Regions from separate parts of the Streptomyces sp. NPDC040610 genome, predicted to be linked through region 2. Evidence: riboswitches for the same ligand, from Rfam matches in the RefSeq annotation. Region 2 holds a riboswitch; each other region holds the start of a gene.
What was found. A riboswitch is a leader RNA that binds a small molecule or an ion and turns the genes downstream of it on or off. The one in region 2 is predicted to bind cobalamin.
Positions count from the first base shown of each region.

Region 1: another riboswitch for cobalamin. It lies ahead of ACZ6AA_RS26260 (prenyltransferase/squalene oxidase repeat-containing protein); the one in region 2 lies ahead of ACZ6AA_RS34125 (cobalamin biosynthesis protein).
Region 3: another riboswitch for cobalamin. It lies ahead of ACZ6AA_RS27525 (CoA-acylating methylmalonate-semialdehyde dehydrogenase); the one in region 2 lies ahead of ACZ6AA_RS34125 (cobalamin biosynthesis protein).
Region 4: another riboswitch for cobalamin. It lies ahead of ACZ6AA_RS16625 (ABC transporter substrate-binding protein); the one in region 2 lies ahead of ACZ6AA_RS34125 (cobalamin biosynthesis protein).

Region 1 is NZ_JBVIXA010000008.1:68,493-70,683, forward strand. Features, by position in the region: gene ACZ6AA_RS26260 (prenyltransferase/squalene oxidase repeat-containing protein) at 1-1,382, opposite strand, end outside; cobalamin riboswitch at 1,499-1,647, opposite strand; gene ACZ6AA_RS26265 (prenyltransferase/squalene oxidase repeat-containing protein) at 1,913-2,191, shown strand, end outside.
Region 2 is NZ_JBVIXA010000014.1:69,697-71,887, forward strand. Features, by position in the region: gene ACZ6AA_RS34110 (hypothetical protein) at 1-213, shown strand, start outside; gene ACZ6AA_RS34115 (hypothetical protein) at 140-436, opposite strand; gene ACZ6AA_RS34120 (DUF397 domain-containing protein) at 471-734, opposite strand; cobalamin riboswitch at 865-1,016, shown strand; gene ACZ6AA_RS34125 (cobalamin biosynthesis protein) at 1,140-2,090, shown strand; gene ACZ6AA_RS34130 (cobyric acid synthase) at 2,087-2,191, shown strand, end outside.
Region 3 is NZ_JBVIXA010000008.1:407,852-410,042, reverse strand. Features, by position in the region: gene ACZ6AA_RS27525 (CoA-acylating methylmalonate-semialdehyde dehydrogenase) at 1-901, opposite strand, end outside; cobalamin riboswitch at 1,113-1,291, opposite strand; gene alaS (alanine--tRNA ligase) at 1,375-2,191, opposite strand, start outside.
Region 4 is NZ_JBVIXA010000004.1:163,642-165,832, reverse strand. Features, by position in the region: gene ACZ6AA_RS16625 (ABC transporter substrate-binding protein) at 1-928, opposite strand, end outside; cobalamin riboswitch at 973-1,092, opposite strand; gene ACZ6AA_RS16620 (M67 family metallopeptidase) at 1,111-1,533, opposite strand; gene ACZ6AA_RS16615 (amino acid permease) at 1,617-2,191, opposite strand, start outside.

The DNA.
Region 1 (2,191 bases), on a different contig from region 2:
TTGATCTCCTTGTTCCGCGCGGCGGCAGCCGCCGTCCCGCCGTCGACGCTCGCCTTCCAGGTCGAACCGCCGCTGTTGGCCTTGCCGTTGAGAGCCGTGATCGTGCCCGTGCCGCTGCCCGGCGTGACGGACGTGACGCAGCCCGCCGGGGTCGCCGAGGAGGACGCCGCGTCCAGGACCGCGCCGAGCGTCGTGGTCTTCGCGGTCGGCGTGAAGGCGACGGAGCAGACCTTGAGCGAGGTGCCGTCGTCGACGGTCAGGGCCAGGCTCGTCGCGGTGCCCGGCGTGAACTCGGACGTGGCGGCCCAGCGGGACGCGCCCGCCGTGGTCGGGGTCGGCGGGGCCGCCATGAAGCCGCCTCCGGCCACGGCCCGCAGGCCGTCGATGGAGGCGTACGCGGACGGCGTGGTGTCGGTCGGCAGATACTTGAAGCCGCCGCCCGGCTTGAACTGCTGGGCGATGAGGAAGTCCACCGGGGTCTTGCCCGCGGGCGTGAGGAAGTCGCCGGTCTGCGGGTTGATGCCGCAGGCGTTGAGGCCGGAGACGGCCCAGCCGTTGGAGTCGGTGTTCGCGCCGAACATGGCGGCGAAGGCACCGGAGTTGTTGATGAGCTTCGACTTCAGGAACGCCCTGGCCTTGGTGATGGCGGGGTCGGTCGCGGGCACCCCGGACACGCACAGCGAGGCCATCGCGGCGCCGGTCATGTCGATGTCGCCGGGCGTGGCGAGCGCGTCGGGGTCGCCCTCGGCCCTGCCGAAGTTCCAGCCGCCGTCGTTGTGCTGGTTGGCGCGGACCGTGGCGACGGACCTGTCGAGCAGGGCCTGCGGCACCCGCTTGGCGCCGGACTGGGTCCTGGCGCCGCCGAGCGAGATCAGCGCGAAGACCGTGCCGTTGAAGTTGGACGGCGAACCCCAGTAGCCCGGCGCGGAGTTCTGCCAGTGCGCGTAGGTGTCCGCGACCAGGTTGCGGCTCGCCGAGACGCGGGCCGGGTCGATGCCTGCCGAGTAGGCGTTGATGATGCCGCGTTCGTAGTCGGTGACGACCGGTGAGGTGCCCGGCCAGCCGGCCGCCGCGAGGTGCGCGCGGTACACGCTGCGGGCGTTCTTCGAGGTGTCGCCGCCGGGGCTGACGTCGGCGGCCGCCGTGCCCGCCGAGGCGAACGCGGAGAACGCCCACTCGTTGGACAGGCCCGCGCCCGCGTACGAACCGTCGGCGCCCTGCAGGGATCTGAGATAGCTCACGCCGTTCGTCTTGGACGTGGCTATCTGGCCGGGGGTGGCCGTGGCGGCCGCGGGGAGCGCGGTCAGGACGAGGGCACCCACCGCGCCGAGTGCGGTGGGTACGGCGAGGAGGGTGCGGCGGGCGGCACGGGATGAGGTCATGTCGGGGGCTCCCGGGGAGAGGGGGCGGCGGCCTCACGTCCCCCCGCGGCCGGTCCCCTGTGCGTGGACCCGAGCCGGACGACACGCGGCCGTCGCCCGAGCGCGTGGGGTCGACGTCCATTGACGCTGGCCGTTCGGGCATTCGGGCTCGGCCCGGCTCCCTGCCGGTCCACACCGCTGCGCGTCAGCTCTGGGTTCGCACCAGATTCCCCCGATCGGCAGCACAGGACGGTACTCGAACCTCACACAACCCGCACACCCTTGCCACCACATTCGCAACTGTGCTCTAATTCGGCCGATTCCAAGCTCAGTCATCAGGGGAAGCCGGTCGAAGTCCGGCGCTGACCCGCAACCGTAGGTTCGCCGAGCACCTCAAGTGCCCGGCGGGCGAGCCGGATTACCTGGACTGAGAGCAAGCGATTGACGCCGTCGCGGACTACGGCGTGGTTCGGACGGTTTCTCCACGCGGGCCCCGGCCCCGGACCTGCCACCACGCGGACCCCGCGGCGGCAGACGCCCAGGGGGCAGTGGTGGGGCAGGGAACCGGACGGGTCCGGAGCATACGCACGAGAGGCGTCGCGCTGCTGTGCGCGGCCGCGACAGCGCTGGGCGGCGGCGTCCTGCTGCTCGGCCCGGCCACTCCCGCGGCGGCCGACCCGATGAGCTCCTGCACCCGCACCAAGGGCGCGGTCGTCGCGGTGGACTTCGCCGACTGGGGCGGCGGTGTGGTGCGCGGCTGCGACGCCACCCCGACGACCGGCTACGACCTGCTGCACGAGGCCGGATTCAGCACCGAGGGCACCGAGCAC
Region 2 (2,191 bases):
GGCCGGAGCGTCGTCGGGCATTACGACATCAGCCCCTGGCACTTCGCCGTCGCCCTCAGCGGCGTCTGCGGGCTGCTCACCGCCGCGGTGGGCTGGGTCGTACGGGCCCTCAGGCGCGGCCGCCGTCAGAGCCCCGCCGCTACGCCCGAGCCCCGCCCCCCGGCCGACGGGGCGTCCGCGGACGGTCCCGCCCCGCGGGCGGGCGCGGGATGAGCGGCACCCGGCCCCACACGACACCGGCGGCGACCGCCACGGCGGCGGACGTCGTCAGCCACACCGCGAGCCGGAGCGGGACGCCCTCGACGAGGAGGGAGGCGAGCGCGCCCGCCAGCGTGGCGGCGCAGCCGCAGACCACGCAGTACGCCAGCAGGACCAGCCGCCTGTCGGGCGGCGGGGCATGCCTGCTCAGTGGAAGCTGCTTGCTCTCGACCCCCATGGTCTCCAGCCTTCCGTGCGCACGCTGGGACAGGTCACTCCACCCCGACTCTCCCCGAGGCCACCGCCCTCACAAACGCTCGCCACGCCGGTGGCGTCACGGCCAGGTGCCCGCCGTGGCGGTGATTGGAGTCTCGCACCCACACCCGATCACCAGGATGGGCCACTTCCACACATTCACCGGTCGGCGTGGTGTAACTGCTCTTGAACCACTGTGCTGCCGGTAAGTACGCGTCGGCCACACCGCCCCCTTGCCCAGTGCGCTCGCGAGAGCCGGCGTCGCCCGAGCGGGTCCGCATGCCGCGCCGCTCCCTGCTGTCATGTTCAAGTTTACGAACGGGTGTTGCTCGCGCCTAGCCGTAAACCGGCCCCCGAAGCCGTCCGTGTGGACCTCCGCACACTCTCCCGTCGCAGGTCAACAGCGAGTTGACGGGCGTCGCGGGCCATGGTGGACTGCCGGAGCCATTTACGGCGGCAGCAGAGGAAGCCGGTGCGAATCCGGCGCGGTCCCGCCACTGTCACCGGGTGATCCCACACGATCCCCGGGAGCCAGGAACTCTCGCCGCCGGTCTCGTCGAACCAGGGCGCGGAAACCCTGAGTGAGGACATATCGCCATGCGCGGCCGCCCGTTGCCGTCCCCTGCTCCGCCCGGGGCCCCGTCGCGGCCGAGAGCCCTCCGCCGCGTATCGGCGGGCTGACCCCCATGTGTGCCGATCGCGACTTCGCGTACGGCGCCGCCGCCGGACTCCTCGGTGACCTGCTGCTCGGCGATCCTCGCCGAGGGCATCCGGTCGCCGCGTTCGGGCGTGCGGCGGGGGCCGTCGAGCGGGTGCTGTGGCGTGACCACCGCGGGTGGGGCGCGCTGCACACCCTGGTGTGCGCCGGGGGCGCCGTCGGCGCCGGTGCGCTCGCCTCCTTCGCCGTACGCCGCTCGCGTGCCGCTTCCGTCGGGCTGACCGCCGCCGCGACCTGGGCCGTCGTCGGCGGGACCACCCTCGGGCGGGAGGCGCGCGCCATCGGGGGCGCGCTCGCCGCCGGGGACGTGGACGTCGCCCGGGAGCGGCTGCCCCATCTGTGCGGGCGCGATCCCGCCGCCCTCGACGCCGACGGGATCGCCCGGGCCGTCGTGGAGTCCGTCGCCGAGAACACGTCCGACGCCGTCGTGGGGGCCCTGGTGTGGGGTGCCGTCGCGGGGGTGCCGGGCCTGCTCGGGTTCCGGGCCGTCAACACGCTCGACGCGATGGTCGGGCACAGGTCCCCGCGCCACCTCCGGTACGGGTGGGCCTCCGCCCGGCTCGACGATGTCGCCGGATGGCCCGGGGCGCGGCTCACCGCCGCGCTCGCCGTGGTCGCCGGAGGGTCACCCCGTGCGGCGGTGCGGGCCTGGCGTGCCGACGCCTCGAAGCACCCGAGCCCCAACGCCGGGGTCGTCGAGGCCTCCTTCGCGGGGGCCTTGGGGGTGCGGCTCGGAGGGTCCCTCTCGTACGGGGGGCGGGTCGAGCACCGGCCCGTCCTCAACGGGGAGGGGCGTGCCGTCGTTGTGGAGGACATCGAGCGGGCCGTGAAGCTGTCCCGGCGGGTCGGGTGGCTCGCCCTGGGGAGCGCGATCGTGGCGGACCTGGTCCGGCCGAAGCGGTGGAGGCGGTTCGCATGAGTGGGGGGCTGCTGGTCGCCGGGACCACGTCCGATGCCGGGAAGAGCGTGGTCACCGCTGGGATCTGTCGGTGGCTCGCCCGCAAGGGCGTCTCCGTCGCG
Region 3 (2,191 bases), on a different contig from region 2:
CCACGAGGGCGTCGGCGGTGGCCTCGCCGACCGGCACGGCCACGGAGATCGCCATGCAACGCTCGCCCGCGGAGCCGTAGCCCGCGCCGATCAGCGCGTCCACGGCCTGGTCGAGGTCCGCGTCCGGCATCACGATCATGTGGTTCTTGGCGCCGCCGAAGCACTGGGCGCGCTTGCCGTGGGCGGCGGCGGTGGCGTAGATGTGCGCGGCGATCGGCGTGGAGCCGACGAAGCCGAGCGCCTCGACGCGCGGGTCCTCCAGGAGGGTGTCGACGGCCTCCTTGCCGCCGTTGACGACGTTGAGGATGCCGGGCGGCAGGCCCGCCTCCAGGAAGAGCTCGGCGAGCCGCAGCGGCACGGACGGGTCGCGCTCGGAGGGCTTCAGGATGAAGGCGTTGCCGCAGGCGATGGCAGGGGCGGCCTTCCAGAGGGGGATCATCGCCGGGAAGTTGAACGGCGTGATGCCGGCGACGACGCCGATGGGGCGGCGCAGCGAGTGCACGTCGATGCCGGTCCCGGCGTTGTCGGTGAACTCGCCCTTGAGCAGGTGCGGGATGCCCGCGGCGAACTCCACGACCTCCAGGCCGCGCTGGAGGTCGCCGTGCGCGTCGGCGACGGTCTTGCCGTGCTCGGCCGACAACAGCCGGGCCAGCGCATCGCGTTCGCCCTCGACGATCCGCAGGAACCGCATCAGGACGCGGGCGCGGCGCTGCGGGTTCCACTCGCCCCACTCGCGCTGCGCCTCGGCCGCGTCGGCGATGGCCGCCTCGGTCTCCGCGCGGTTCGCGAGCGGGACGCGGGCCTGTATCTCGCCGGTGTTGGGGTCGTACACGTCGGCGAGCGCGCCCGATGTTCCCGGGATGTGCTTGCCGCCGATGAAGTGGGTCAGTTCACGGACCATGGGAGCCTGCTCTTTCGTCAGGTGGGATCCGGGGACGGGCGCGCCCGACCGGCCGTCGGCGGCGTGCGCGGGCAGGCCGGGGTGACGGACGGGAAGGGGACGCGAACGGCCAGGGGGCCGTCAGACAGCGGGGGTTGTCGCTCGCATCGGCGGATCACCGGGGTCGTGGGTGCGCACCGGGGCCATGCGTGTCTGCTCCATCCTCGTGGACAACACGGATCACCCCACGGCCGGTATCCTGACTCCCGGATCAGCGTCCGCTCTCCCGCCTTCCCAACGGACTTCTCCGTCAGTGGCGTTGTCTCACGCGAGAACGCACTCCCCGGTCACAGTGGCGGGACCGCGCCGGATTCACACCGGCTTCCCTGCACCGCGGGCTTCGTCACGAACATATACTTGGACTTCCTAGTAAGTCCACAGCGGACGGGTTCCCACTTGCCGTGGGAACCCCCTATCCGGCTCCTACCGAGGTCCTACGCCCCCAGCTCCGCGCGCACGACCCCTGCCAGCCCCGCCAGCGCGGACGCGAGGTCCGCCGCGGCCGCCCCGCCGCCCTGCGCCACCTCGTCCGAGCCCCCGCCCCGCCCGCCGAGCAGCCTCTTGACCAGCGCCGACGCGGACAGCCCCGCCGCGCGCCCGGCCTTGTTCACGGCGACGACGAGCACCGGCTTGTCGGCGGTGAGGGCCACGGCGGCCACGCCCGGCCGCTCTCCGGGCAGCCGCCCGCGCACGTCCAGGGCCAGCGCCCGGGCGGCCCCCGCGTCGCCGTCCGTGGTGGCCGTGATCACGCTCGCGCCCGCCACGTCGACGGCCCGGTCGGCCAGCTCGGCCGCGCGGACGGCCAGGGCCGCCTGCCGCAGCCGCTGGTTCTCGCGGTCGGCGGCCTTGAGCCGGTCGAGGAGTCCGGCGATGCGCTCGGGCAGTTCGGCGCGCGGCGCCTGCACCTGCTCGGCGATCCGGGCGACGAGGTCGCGCTCGCGCGCCAGATGGCCGAAGCCCTCGATGCCGACGGCCGCCTCCAGGCGCCGCATGCCCGCGCCGACGGACGACTCGGCGGTCAGCGCGACGACGCCGACCTGCGCGGCGTGCTCGACGTGCGTGCCGCCGCACAGCTCGCGCGACCAGGCGCCGCCGATCTCGACGACCCGCACCTGCTCGCCGTACGTCTCGTCGAACAGGGCGAGCGCGCCGAGCTCCTTGGCCTCGGGCAGCGTCATCCAGCGCACGCCGACGGGCAGGTCGCGGCGGAGCGCGCGGTTGGCGGCCTCCTCGACCTCGCTGCGGACGGTG
Region 4 (2,191 bases), on a different contig from region 2:
GCACCACGTCCGACAGCGGCAGCACCGCGAACCGCTTGTTCTTGATGGCCGGGACGTCCTTGAGGGCCGGGTCGTCCAGGAGGCGCTTCTTCTTCTGGGCGACCGTGGAGGCGCCGTAGTCGTAGATCAGGATGACGTCGGGGCGGCGGTCGACCACCGTTTCCCAGGAGGCGTCGCCGAAGGGCTTGTCGAGGTCGGACATGATGTTGCGGGCGCCCGCGCGTTCGATGATGTCGTTGCCTATGCCGCGGCCGCCCGCGGTGAAGGCCGTCTTGTCGCCGCTGTCGTAGACGAAGACGGCGGGGGCCTTGCCGCCCTTCGCCGACTTCTTCGCCGTGGCGGCCAGTTCCGCCTTGGCGTCGCGCACCCACGTCTCCGCCCGGTCCCTGACCCCGAACGTCGCGCCCGCCTCGCGCACCTCGCGGTACACGTCGTCCATCGTGACGGGCTTCTTGACGCAGCCCTCGATGTTGAGGCGGGTCTTGATGCCGGACTTGGCGAGGGCGTCGCGGGAGCGGCCGTCGCCCGCCGCGAAGGCGCTCGCGTAACCGCCGTACACGAAGTCGGGGTCGGCGGCGAGGAGCTTCTCGTAGGAGGGGTACTCCTTGGCGAGGACGGGGCGCGACTTGTACGCCTTCTCGTACTCGGGGAGCACCTTGTCGTCGAGGTAGGCGGTCCCGGCGATGCGGTCCTTGAGGCCCAGTTCGAGGAGGATCTCCGTCACGTGCTGGTTCATGGTGACCGCGCGCTTCGGGGGCGCGTCGTACGTCGTCCTCGTCCCGCAGTTGGTGACGGTGTACGGGAATCCGGCCTTGGCGTCGGGTTTCCCGGAGTCGTCGTCGGACGACGAGGACGACGAGCACGCGGTGAGCGGCAGCAGGATCGCCGCCGCGGCGGGCAGGGCGAGGGCACGTACGCGGGTACGCATGGGGTGCGGGCCTCCTCCAGGGGATTTCCGCGTCCCCTGAGTGCATGTGGAGGAGGCGGCAGGTCAGTTCCTGACTCCCGGGCGCGCGGGGCGCGGCCGGTCACAGTGGCGGGACCGCGCCGGATTTCCACCGGCTTCCTGGGTCCTGCCGCCTCGAGGGTCGTGAATCGTGAAGCTCGGCCTCAGTATGCCTCGACGACCCTGACGTCCTCCTCGGTGACCTCTCCTTCGACGATCCGGAAGGAGCGGAACTGGAAGGGTCCCGCGTCGTCGGTGTCGGCGGTGGAGACGAGGACGTAGTGGGCGCCCGGCTCGTTGGCGTAACTGATGTCGGTGCGGGAGGGGTAGGCCTCGGTCGCCGTGTGCGAGTGGTAGATGACGACGGGCTCCTCGTCGCGGTCGTCGAGGTCGCGGTACAGCTTGAGCAGGTCGGTCGAGTCGAACTCGTAGAACGTGGGCGAGCGGGCCGCGTTCAGCATCGGGACGAAGCGCTCGGGGCGGTCGCTGCCCGCCGGGCCCGCGACGACGCCGCACGCCTCGTCGGGGTGGTCCTTGCGCGCGTGCGCGACGATCTGGTCGTGGAGGGCCTGGGTGATGGTCAGCATGTCGGCCAGGATAAGCAGCGGGGCGGCCCCGTACCGAAGTGTGGTACGAGGCCGCCCGCATGCTGGACAGGAGCTGTCCGGGGTCAGTCCTTGGTGACCGGTGCGTCGTCCGCGGCGTTCGCGGCGTTCTCAACGGCCTGGCCGGTGTGCACGCGCTTCTTGAAGGCCGCGGCCTCCGGGTTGCGGCTCTTCAGGACCAGGTAGGACACGCACAGGATCGCGGCCCAGATCGGGGCGCAGTACAGCGAGATCCGCGCGTCCTTGTCGATGCCCATCATCACGATGACCATGCCGATGAAGGCGAGCGCGAACCAGCTCGTGTACGGGGCGCCCGGCGCGCGGAAGGTGGACTGCGGGACGAGCCCGCGGTCGGCCTTGCGGCGGTAGTTGATCTGGGAGACCAGGATCATGATCCAGGCCCACATGCCGGAGATGGTCGCGAAGGAGACGACGTAGTTGAACGCCTCACCCGGCCACTGGTAGTTGATCCACACGCCGACGAGCATCAGCGCGGCGGAGGCGGTGGTGCCGACCAGCGGCAGGCCGTTCTTGGTGAGCTTGGTGAAGAACTTCGGGCCCTGGCCGTTGAGCGCGAGGTCGCGCAGCATGCGGCCGGTGGAGTACATGCCCGAGTTGCAGGAGGAGAGCGCGGCCGTCA